DNA from 3 places in the Micromonospora sp. WMMD708 genome. Region 2 is predicted to be linked to each of the others. Evidence: riboswitches for the same ligand, from Rfam matches in the RefSeq annotation. Region 2 holds a riboswitch; each other region holds the start of a gene.
What was found. Region 2 has a riboswitch for cyclic di-AMP ahead of ACN260_RS26750 (coiled-coil domain-containing protein). Riboswitches for the same ligand answer to the same signal wherever they lie in the genome.

Region 1: another riboswitch for cyclic di-AMP. It lies ahead of ACN260_RS19755 (C39 family peptidase); the one in region 2 lies ahead of ACN260_RS26750 (coiled-coil domain-containing protein).
Region 3: another riboswitch for cyclic di-AMP. It lies ahead of ACN260_RS06445 (coiled-coil domain-containing protein); the one in region 2 lies ahead of ACN260_RS26750 (coiled-coil domain-containing protein).

The regions. Positions count from the first base shown of each region.
Region 1 covers NZ_CP186060.1:4,443,542-4,446,808, forward strand. Annotated here, with positions in the region: gene ACN260_RS19750 (CDP-glycerol glycerophosphotransferase family protein) at 1-475, shown strand, start outside; gene ACN260_RS19755 (C39 family peptidase) at 595-1,443, opposite strand; cyclic di-AMP (ydaO/yuaA leader) riboswitch at 1,717-1,861, opposite strand; gene ACN260_RS19760 (hypothetical protein) at 2,369-3,130, opposite strand; gene ACN260_RS19765 (hypothetical protein) at 3,266-3,267, opposite strand, start outside.
Region 2 covers NZ_CP186060.1:6,072,313-6,075,579, reverse strand. Annotated here, with positions in the region: gene ACN260_RS26755 (carbonic anhydrase) at 1-309, shown strand, start outside; gene ACN260_RS26750 (coiled-coil domain-containing protein) at 398-1,423, opposite strand; cyclic di-AMP (ydaO/yuaA leader) riboswitch at 1,427-1,558, opposite strand; gene ACN260_RS26745 (YibE/F family protein) at 1,725-3,068, opposite strand.
Region 3 covers NZ_CP186060.1:1,397,943-1,401,209, forward strand. Annotated here, with positions in the region: gene ACN260_RS06435 (STAS domain-containing protein) at 48-410, shown strand; gene ACN260_RS06440 (SRPBCC family protein) at 509-976, shown strand; gene ACN260_RS06445 (coiled-coil domain-containing protein) at 1,098-2,156, opposite strand; cyclic di-AMP (ydaO/yuaA leader) riboswitch at 2,161-2,292, opposite strand; gene ACN260_RS06450 (cation diffusion facilitator family transporter) at 2,458-3,267, opposite strand, start outside.

The sequences.
Region 1 (3,267 bases), 1.6 Mb from region 2:
CCGGCAGCTGGCCCGGCTCACCGAGCTGCTCGCCGCCGACCGGACCCGTACCGGCCGGCAGCACCTGTGGGGTGCGGCGGCCAGCCGTGAGCTGAGCCTGACCGACTGCGTCAACCGCTCCGACGCGCTGGTATCCGACGTCTCCGGGGTCATCTCCGACTACCTCTACTCGGGCAAGCCGTACGCGGTGACCGACCTGGGCGTCGACGGCGACGAGTTCCTCACCCGGTTCCCGCTGGCCCGCTCCGGTTACGTGCTGCGCCGGGACATGGCCAACCTCGACGAGGTGCTGACCGGCCTGCTGGACACCGACCCGCTGGCGGCGGCCCGCTGGGACACCCGCCGCCGCTACCTGGGCGACTTCCCCGCCGACGCGTACGCCGACGGTTTCCTCGACGCCGCCCGCCGCGAGCTGGAGCCGGGCTGGACCCCGCCGGCCCCGCGGGGCGCCACGGTCCTCTCGCCCCGGGCCTGACCCGGCGGTGGCCTCTTGGGCCGATGTTGCGGTATCCGGATCCGCTGACACCGCTACATCGGCCCCATGACGAGCACCGCCCCGGCCGCGGGCGGCCGGGGCGGGTGGGGGTGGCTCGGTCAGGCGGAGTAGCCCCGGGTGGCGATCCAGTTGGCCAGGGTGGTCACGCTGACCCAGTAGGCCGGCAGCGACGGGTCGGCCGAGTCGGCGATCCGCACGGTGCGGCCGTTGTCCCGGTAGCCCACGGCGGCGACGTAGTGGCCACCGGGGAAGGAGTGCCAGCCGCCGTCGAGGTCGGTGGCGTCCCCGGCCACGTTCGCGACCACGGCCCGCTTGTCGGTGACCGCCGCGACCACGTCGGCCCGCAGCCGCTCGATCTGGGCGTCGCTGGGGGTGCCGGCGAACATCCGGGTCCGGTACGGGTCACCCTTGACCACGGCGTTGAGCACCCGGGTGGTGTCCTCGGCCGAGTTGGTGCCCATCTCGGTGGTGCCCAACTGGGCGGCGAGGGCGTCCTGGCCGCGCTCGATGCCGGCCGCGCTGAGCGCGTTGCGTACCGCCGCCGGGCCGCAGTAGTAGTAGGTGATCTGGGCCTGGTAGTCGTAGCGCAGGACCTTCGACGAGGGGGGCTTCGGGGTCGCCTTGCGGATCAGGTCCGGGTCGGCGGTGGCGCGGGCCTTGGCCCGGGTGACGTGCGGCGACGGGGTGGGACTCGCCGAGGGGCTGGTGGAAGGGGTGGCCGACGGGCTGGCCGGGGCGGGTACGGTGACCCGGGCCTGGGCACGGCTGGCGACGTCGTCGAGGCGGGGGGCGGCCTCGGCCACGGCGGTGGCGCGCTGGTCGGTCGGGGCGTCGTCGACCCCGGCGGCCAGGGCGGTGCCACCGGCGGCCAGGACGAGGACCGCCGCCGAGCCGGCGACCATCCGGTACGGGCGCTGGGCGCCCAGCCGGCGGAGCTGACGCTTCATGTGGTGCTTCACGGGGTGTTCCTCCACGGGGCGAGGCGGCCGGGCACGCCGGATCGGCACGCGGCGGGTACGCCACGCGCGGATCGGGTGTTGCGCCGCTCGTTCGGCAGGGACCGCCCGGCGGGGAGCCGGACGGGTCGGCGGGTCGCCCGACCGGGGTCGGGCGGCGGGGTGGACGGCCGGGTCAGCGCGTCAGGCGCGACGGTCCGGCGGCACCCCGGCACCGAGGTGGAGGAACCACCGAGAGGGTGGGGTCATGCTGCACGAGGATGAAACTCCTTCCGCTGCCGCCGACCGGGTTAGCTGACGGATTCGGGCGGGAAGATCGCCCTACCCCGGGCCGTGGCCCGGAGATTCACCCCAGGTGGTGCGTGTGGGTCCCCGGTTCGTGACGTGCACGATTGAGCGGGTCGGTGCGGCGTCGCCTCCTGCGATCGGAAACCGCACCGGACCGCAGCGACACTACTGGCCGCCCTCCCTCCCGCCAAGCCCCGTGAGCTGCGTAAACATCGTCGGGTCGGCTTCTTTGCGGGGCACTCGGGCAGCGAGGGCCAGCCCCGGGGACGAAGCGTCGTCGGACCCCGGCATGGCGACAACCGGACAACCCGACCGCAACCTCCGATGATCATCGAAGTCGATGTGACCGCCTGTGACTGCCTGTCCGATTTTCCCCGGCCGTGACGCCCCCCACACCGGAGCTGGATAACAATTCGACCCCCGAGACCCCCGCCCGCACGGCCCCGGAGCCCTGGGGCCCTGGGGCCCTGGGGCCCTGGGGCCGCAACGGGGCCGAAGTTGCGGGGTCAACGTGGGGTGGACACCGCCATTTGCGCGTCGTTGTGTCGATCACCCCGGGCCGGGCCGGGCCGGGACAGGCCGGGCCGGGCCGGGCCGGGACAGGCCGGGAGCGGCGGTCGCGGGGTGGTCAGCCGACCCGGGCCGGGTGCCAGCGGGCGGCCTGCGTGGGGCGGGTCGCCGCCGACGTCGCGGTACGGGGCAGCGGGACCCGGCCCGGCCGCACCCGCTGCGCCGCCGCGTACGCCTCGGCGGCCAGGGATCGGGCGGCCTCGGCGGCCAGCTCGGCGTCCCGCCACGCGACGCTTTCCCGCCAGGCCGCCGCCCGGTACGCCGCACGCCTGTCCTCCCGGACCGCCCGGGCGAGCATCACCTCGTGCTCGACGGGGTGCCGGCGCGGGTCCCAACCGTCGCGGTGCGCGAAAACGTCCCGCAGCCGCTCCACCGACAACTCGCCCCGCCAGTGCGCCGCCACCGCCTCCTGGTGCAGCCACCGCTCCCGGCCCGCGTACTCGGCGGGTGTCCGGGGGGTACGCGGGCTGGGCAGCGTCCCCGCGCCGACGAACCGGCGGGCGGCCGTCTCGGCCTCGTCGTACGCCTGCCAGGCCCGTTCCAGGGTGTCCTGGGCGGCCAGCCAGGCGGTCCGGTGACGGCGGGCGGTCTGGGCCGCCCCGGCGGCGGCGACGGCCACCTCCTCGGCGTACCGCCGCAGGTCGGCGACCGGGGGTGGGGCGTCCGGCGGTGGTACGACGGGGGTCGCGTCGGTCGCCCGGTCCCGCTCGGGACGGGCGACCAGGACGGCGAGGCCGGTCAGCGCGAGGACGAGCAGCAGGGACCAGATCGCGGTGGCGGTCGGCACCCCGATCAGGAACTGGGAGAGCACGGTGTTCACGGGTCGACACCTCGCGGACGGATGTGGCGGGTCGGGGCCGTACCGGGGCGGGACCGTTGCGGGCAACGCCCGCCCGGGGCGGTACGGGGACGAGGTCGTGGTGGTGGCTGGCGGGTGACTCCGGGTGGAGCGGGGTC
Region 2 (3,267 bases):
TCGGTGGTCGCCGCCGTCGGGCCGAGCCTGCGCCGCGCGGCCCAGCAGGGGGTGCACGACATCGACGGGATCGTCGACATCCACATCGCGCAGACCGTCGAAGTGCTGCTCGGCAACTCTCCGGTGATCGCCGCCGAGGTGGCCGCCGGTCGGTGCGCGGTGGTCGGCATGTCCTACCGGCTCGCCGCCGGCGAGGTCCGCCAGGTCGCCCCGGCCGAGGAGCCCACCGCTCAGGCGTCCGCCGTCGCGGTACCCGGGCCCGCCGTGCCGACGGGTGTCGACCCCGCCCCGGCGGCCGTCCCCGGCTGAACCGCCCCAGGCACGACGAAGGCCGCCCGGCTGGACCGGGCGGCCTTCGTCGCTTGCTCGATCGACCCCGATGGGGCTGATCACCGCGCTACAGCAGTGACACGTGCACGTGGTCGGTGTGGTCGGACGGCCCCGAGTACGAACTCCAGCCGTTGGCCGGGAACCAGATCTGCCGGTTCCAGATCACGTAGTAGATGCCCAGCCGGTCCGAGTTGCGGATCAGGAACGCGGCGAGGTTGTTGCCGTACATCCGGGTGTCGTTGTTGTGCCACGGGCTGAACCCGCTGTTCTGCAACGACCAGTCGCACGCCCTGCCCTTGGGGTGCTCCCACGGCCCACCGGGGCGGTAGCAGCCGACGAACCGGTTGAACCCGGCCCGCTTGACCTCCTTGTACATGTGCAGCGTGCGCGGGGTGACGCAACCGGACGTGGTCGGGTCGTTCTCACTGCACGACTCGCCGCGCCAATCGCCGTTGGCGCTCTGGCCGGGGGCGACGCGGGCCACCGGGGACGTCGCGTCGACCAGGCCGCCGGTGAAGCCCCGACCGCCGACCAGGGCCAGCGCCTTGTCGGCCTCGGTCTTCTTCTTGGCCATCAGGTTGGTCTGCTTCTGCTGCTCCCGGACCTCGGCGTCGACGGCGAGCTTGGCCTGCTCGGCCCGGGTCTTGACCTTGTTGACCTCGGCCAGCTTGCCGGCGTTGACCATGTTCAGCTCGTCCAGGGCGGCGGCCCGGCGGACGAAAGCGTCCGGGGCGTCGCTCTCCAGCAGCGCGGCGACCGCGCCGACCCGACCCGTCCGGTACGACTGGGCGGCGATCTCGGTGACCTGCGGGGCCAGCGCCGCCAGTTCCTGCTCCGCCTTCTCCACCTCGATGGCGTATTCGAGCTGGCGCTTCTTGGACTTCTCCAGCCGGGTCTTCGCCGCCGAGTACTCCCGGTTGGTGGCTTCGATGACGTCGGTGAGCAGCTTCGGCTCGTCGTCCTCCTCGTGCCCCGAGGGGGTGGGCGCGTTGGGCGCGGCCGTCGCGGGGGCGGCGGCCGGTCCGGCGACGATCGCCAGGGCGGCGAGTACGGCCACTGCCGGCGTCAACCAGCGGCGTAGGGGTGCCGTCACAGTTTTCCCTTCCGTCGACCGCCGACCGGGTTAGCTGACGGGTTCGGGACGGAAGTGGCCCCTACCGCTGGCGCGGATTCACCCCGGGTGCTCGGTTCCCCGGCTCGCCGTACGGCGATTGGGCGGTGGCACCGCTGGCGCCGGTGGGCGCCTTCGGCGGTGACCGGCAGCGAGGTTACCCGAGAGTCGTCCCGGGGATCTACGCCCGCAACCCGACCAAATGAGTATTTTCCCGATAGCGAGGGGTAATCAGTGACGCGACCGACAGCCGCGACCTCGCCTCCGGTCACGCAGCGCAGTGTCACCATGCGGTGTCCGTGCTCCTTTCCGGGTCTGGCCACCGTGCGGCGGCCGGGGTGGACGGATCGCCGTGCCGGGGCGCGCTCAACGCCTCCAGCGCCTCGGCGCGGTCGGGGGCCGGACGTGGGGTGGGCGGCGGCCCGGCCGTACCGGCGTCGGCCGGCCCCCGTCCGGCGGTCACGACCAGTGCGGCCAGTCCGGTGGTCAGCGGCACCGCCGCCACCAGGCCGAGGGTCGCCACCGCGCTGCGGACGATCTCCTGGGCCAGGAACTCGCTGGTGAGGATCTGGCCCACCGGGCGGCTGTCGGCGGTGAGCAGGAGCAGCAACGGCAGCGACGCGCCCGCGTACGCCAGCACGATCGTGTTGACCGTGGACGCGATGTGCGCCCGGCCGACCCGGGTCGCCGCCCGGTAGAGCTGCAACCGGGACAGCCCCGGGTTGGCGTGCGCCAGCTCGGTGACGGTGGCCGCCTGGGTGACCGTGACGTCGTCCAGGACCCCCAGCGAACCGATGATGATCCCGGCCAGCAGCAGGCCGTGCAGGTCCACGTCACGTTGGTACATCGACAGCGTGGTGGCCTCCTCGCTGCCGTACCCGGTCAGGTGGGTGGCGGCGGTGGCCAGCGTGCCCAGTACGCCGGTCAGCACCAGGCTGCCCAGGGTGCCCAGCACCGCCACCGAGGTCTGCGCGGTGATCCCGTGGGTCAGGTACAGCACCACGAACATGATCAATGCGGCACCGGTGACCGCGATCGGCAGCGGTGCACCCCCGGCGGAGATGCCCGGCACCACGAAGGTCAACAGGATGGCGAAGCTCGCCCCGAGACCGGCCAGGGCGGCCAGCCCGCGCAGCCGGCCGAACGCCACGATCGCCGCCGCGAACAGGGCGACCAGCCAGAGCAGCGGCATGCCCCGCTGGTGCTCGGCGATGTGGTAGCTGCTCGCCGACGGATCGCTCGGGTCGGCCAACGCGACGAGCACCACCTCGTCGCCGACCGCCACCGTCGGCGCTCCCGGCCCGGACGGTACCGGTGTCTGCACCTCCCGGCCCGCGTCCGGCCCCTGCTCGACGGCGACCGTCACCGTCCCGCACGGCCCTTCGGCCACCCCGGAGGGGCCGTCGGGGGTCTGCGGGGCGGGCGGGCACGGCTCGGTCACCACCCGGGTCACCGTGCCGTGGTGACGGGGCACCTGCTCACCTTGGTCGATCTCGGGGGTCGTGCCGGGCCAGAGGACCAGCGTGGCGATCACCGTGACCACGATCAGCGGCACCACCGTCATGACGAGGAGCCGCCGCACCCGCGGCGGGGTGGACGGGGTGGGACGGGTGTGATCGGCGCCCATGCGTGCGAGTTCTCCCAACGATCCGGGACGGGATACGTGTCAGCCGGCCAGCCGGTTCACCACGGGCGGCGGGTCATCGTCGGACGATGGTAGCCACCACCACGGCCCGTCCGCCCGGTTCGGCCTGCCCACGCGCCGACCCACCCGTACGGCCGGGCGGCTGCCCGTGGTCGTCGGCATGCTGCCGGGCCCGCCGCGA
Region 3 (3,267 bases), 2.2 Mb from region 2:
CCGCGTACTGATGAGGCGCCCGGGGACGGGCGAGTGGAGGTGCTCGCGTGAGCCTGTCGATCGTGAAGTCGGTCCTGCCGGCCGGTGTCATCGAGATCGCCCCCCGTGGTGAGATCGACGTCGACACCGCCTACGAGGTACGTGAGGCGATCGCCGAGGTGCTGGCCAAGGGCCGGCCCGCGCGGATCGAGCTGAACATGCGACTCGTCACCTTCATCGACTCCGTCGGGATCAGCGCCATGGTCGCCGGCTTCCAGACCGCCGAGGTCAGCGGCGTCAAGCTGATCGTCACCGAGCCGAGCCGGTTCGTGCACCGGCAGCTCTGGGTCACCGGCCTGCTCGGGCTCTTCGGCGCCCCGGAGCCGTACTTCGCCGGTGCCGCCACCCCCGAGGTCCTGCCCGGCGCCTGACCGGGCCACCGGTCGGCGTCAGGGCCACTGACCAGGGACGTTGCCAGTCCGTCTCCGGTACGGCACGATCGTGCGACCGACGATGGTCAGGAGGCCCGGTGGTCCGGCGGGAGAGCTTCAGCTACACGGTGCAGGCGCGCTGCTCACCGGCGGAGGCGATGGAGCTGCTGAGCGACCTGTCCCGGCAGGAGGAGCTGCATCCCCTGATCGTCCGGGTGCGCCGGCTGGCCGCCCGGCCGGGCGCCCTGGCCAGCTACGCGATCACCGACCGGCTGGAGCTGGGGCCGCTGCGGTTCCCCGTCACCTACCAGGCCGACGTGCTGCTCGCCGGCGACGACGAGATCGTGACGGTGGCCCGCCAGCAGCCCGGCACCACCGTACGCAACCACACCCGGCTGCGGATGGAGGGTGACCTGCTGCGGATCGACGTGGAGATCACCCTCGCCGCACCGGCGCCGTTGTTCGGCTACGCCTTCCGGCAGGCCCGCGCGGCCCACCTGGGGCTGGCCAGCCGCCTCGGTGCCGTTCTGGACTCCCGGGCCGGCGACCCGCCTCCGGTGGGCTGACCACCGCCGGCACCCCGGGCTGCCCGACCCGGTCGCGGCGCGGCGGCACCTGACCTGACCTGCCGTTGCGGCCGGCCGTGGTCCGGTGGCCCGCCCGGGCCGGACGGGCCACCGGGTCGGCTCAGATCATCGACAGGTGCACGTGGTTGGTGTGGTCGCTGGACGGGTCCCCGTTGCCCCCGCTGTACGCCTTCCACCCGCTGCTCGGCAGCCAGATCCGCTTGAACCAGATCACGTACAGCACACCGAGCCGGTCGGCGTTGCGGATGAAGTACGCGGCGAGGTTGTTGCCGTACGTCCGGTCGCCACCACTGGCCACCCCGCCGAAGCCGTTCCGCTGGGCGGCGAAGTCGCACGCCCGGCCCTTGGGGTGCTCGCCGGAGCCGCTGGGCCGGTAGCAGGAGACGTACCTGGTGAAACCGGCCGCCTTGGCCTGGTTCAGGGCGTTGAGCGTACGCGGGGTGATACAGCCGTTGGCCGGCGTCGGGTCGTTGACGCTGCACGACTCGGACGGCCAGGAGCCGTCGGAGTTGCGGGGCGCCCCCTTGGCGTTGCTGGTGGACGTGCCGTCCGAGCTGCCGGAGTCACGGGAGGTGGGGGCCGGCTTGTCGGCGGCGGCCACCGCCAACGCCCGTTCGGCCTGCTCCTTGCGCTTGCCCATGGTGGCGACCTGCTTGCGCTGTTCGGTGATCTCCCGGCTGACCGCGGCCCGGGTCCGGACGGCCTGGTCCCGGGTCTCGATCATCGTGCGCAGTTCCTGGTCCTCCCGGGTGGCGACCGTCTCCAGCGCGGCCGCGCGGTCCAGGAAACCGCTCGGGGTGTTGCTGTTGAGCAGGGCGGACATCGGCCCGAGCCGGCCGGTGCGGTAGGCCGCGCCGGCGATTTCGCCGACCTTGGCGGTCTGCGTGACCAGTTGCCCCTCGATGGTCTTGAGCTGCCCGTCGAGTTCCTGCTGGCGCTTGGTGGAGCGTTCCAGGGCGGCCTTGGCCTCCAGCCAGCCCTTGCTGGCCGCGTCGAGCTGGTCGCGCAGCGCCGGGGTGCCGCCCTCGTCGTCGTCGCCGGGGGCGGCGAGCCGGGTGGCGGGCGCGGCGGCGGCCGGGGTGAACGGCGCGGCCGACACGCCCAGGGCCAGCGCCGTGACGACTGCGGCCAGTAGCCGCGTGGTGGTGCGTACGTGCATGCGGATGTCCTTCCGTCAGCCGCCGACCGGGTTAGCTGACGGGTTCGGGACGGAAGATCCCTACCGCTTGCGCGGATGCACCCCAGGAACGTGGTTCCCCGGTTCGCCCGGGCGGGCGATTAGGCGGCGGCCTCTGCCTGGCGGAGACCGGGGCCGAGCCTACCGGTACGCGTGTGACGCCTGCCTACCTCGTGACTGAGGGTACGAGAGTGAATACCCTTAAAAGGGTCAAACAACGCAAATTTTCGCGATCTCTGTGCGTGCGTACCCGGCGGGGCTGACCTTCCGGCCCGGGGTGGGGTCACCAGTGGGCGGGGCCGCACGCGCCGGGGGTCGCTCCCGGCTCGACCTGGAGGGTGGCGTGCTCGATGTGGAAGTCCTCCCGCAGGGCACCCCGGGCGGCCGCCAGCACCGTGCCGACCTCGGCGTCACCGGCCAGGGTGAGGTGGGCCGAGGCGACGTCCATGCCGGAGGTGAGCGTCCAGACGTGCAGGTCGTGCACCTCGGCGACCCCGGGCACGGCGGTCAGCCGGTCGTGTACGGCGGTCACCGGCAGGTGCTCCGGGGCGGCCTGCACCAGGATGCGCACCGCCGCCCGGCCGAGCCGCCAGGTGCGGGGCAGGATGAACACGCCGATCGCCACGGCGACCAGCGGGTCGGCCCACCACCAGCCGGTGCCGGCGATCAGCAGCGCCGCCACGATCACCCCGACCGAGCCGAGCAGGTCGCCGAGCACCTCCAGGTACGCCCCGCGCAGGTTGATGCTCTCCCTGGCGCCCTCCCGCAGCAGGCCGAACGCGACGATGTTGGCGAGCAGGCCGAGCACCGCCACCACCAGCATCGGGCCGGCCAGCACCTCGGGTGGCTCGCCGAGCCGGCGGACCGCCTCGATCAGCACGTAGACCGCGACCCCGCTGAGCAGGACGGCGTTGGCCAGAGCGGCGAGCACCTCCAGCCGGTAGAGGCCGAAGGTGCGCTGCGGGTCCCGTGCGGCCCGCCGGGTGGCGGTGATGGCGGCCAGCGCCATCCCGATGCCGAGCACGTCGGTGAACATGTGCCCCGCGTCGGAGAGCAGGGCCAGCGAGCCGGTGCCGAAGGCGGCCGCCGCCTC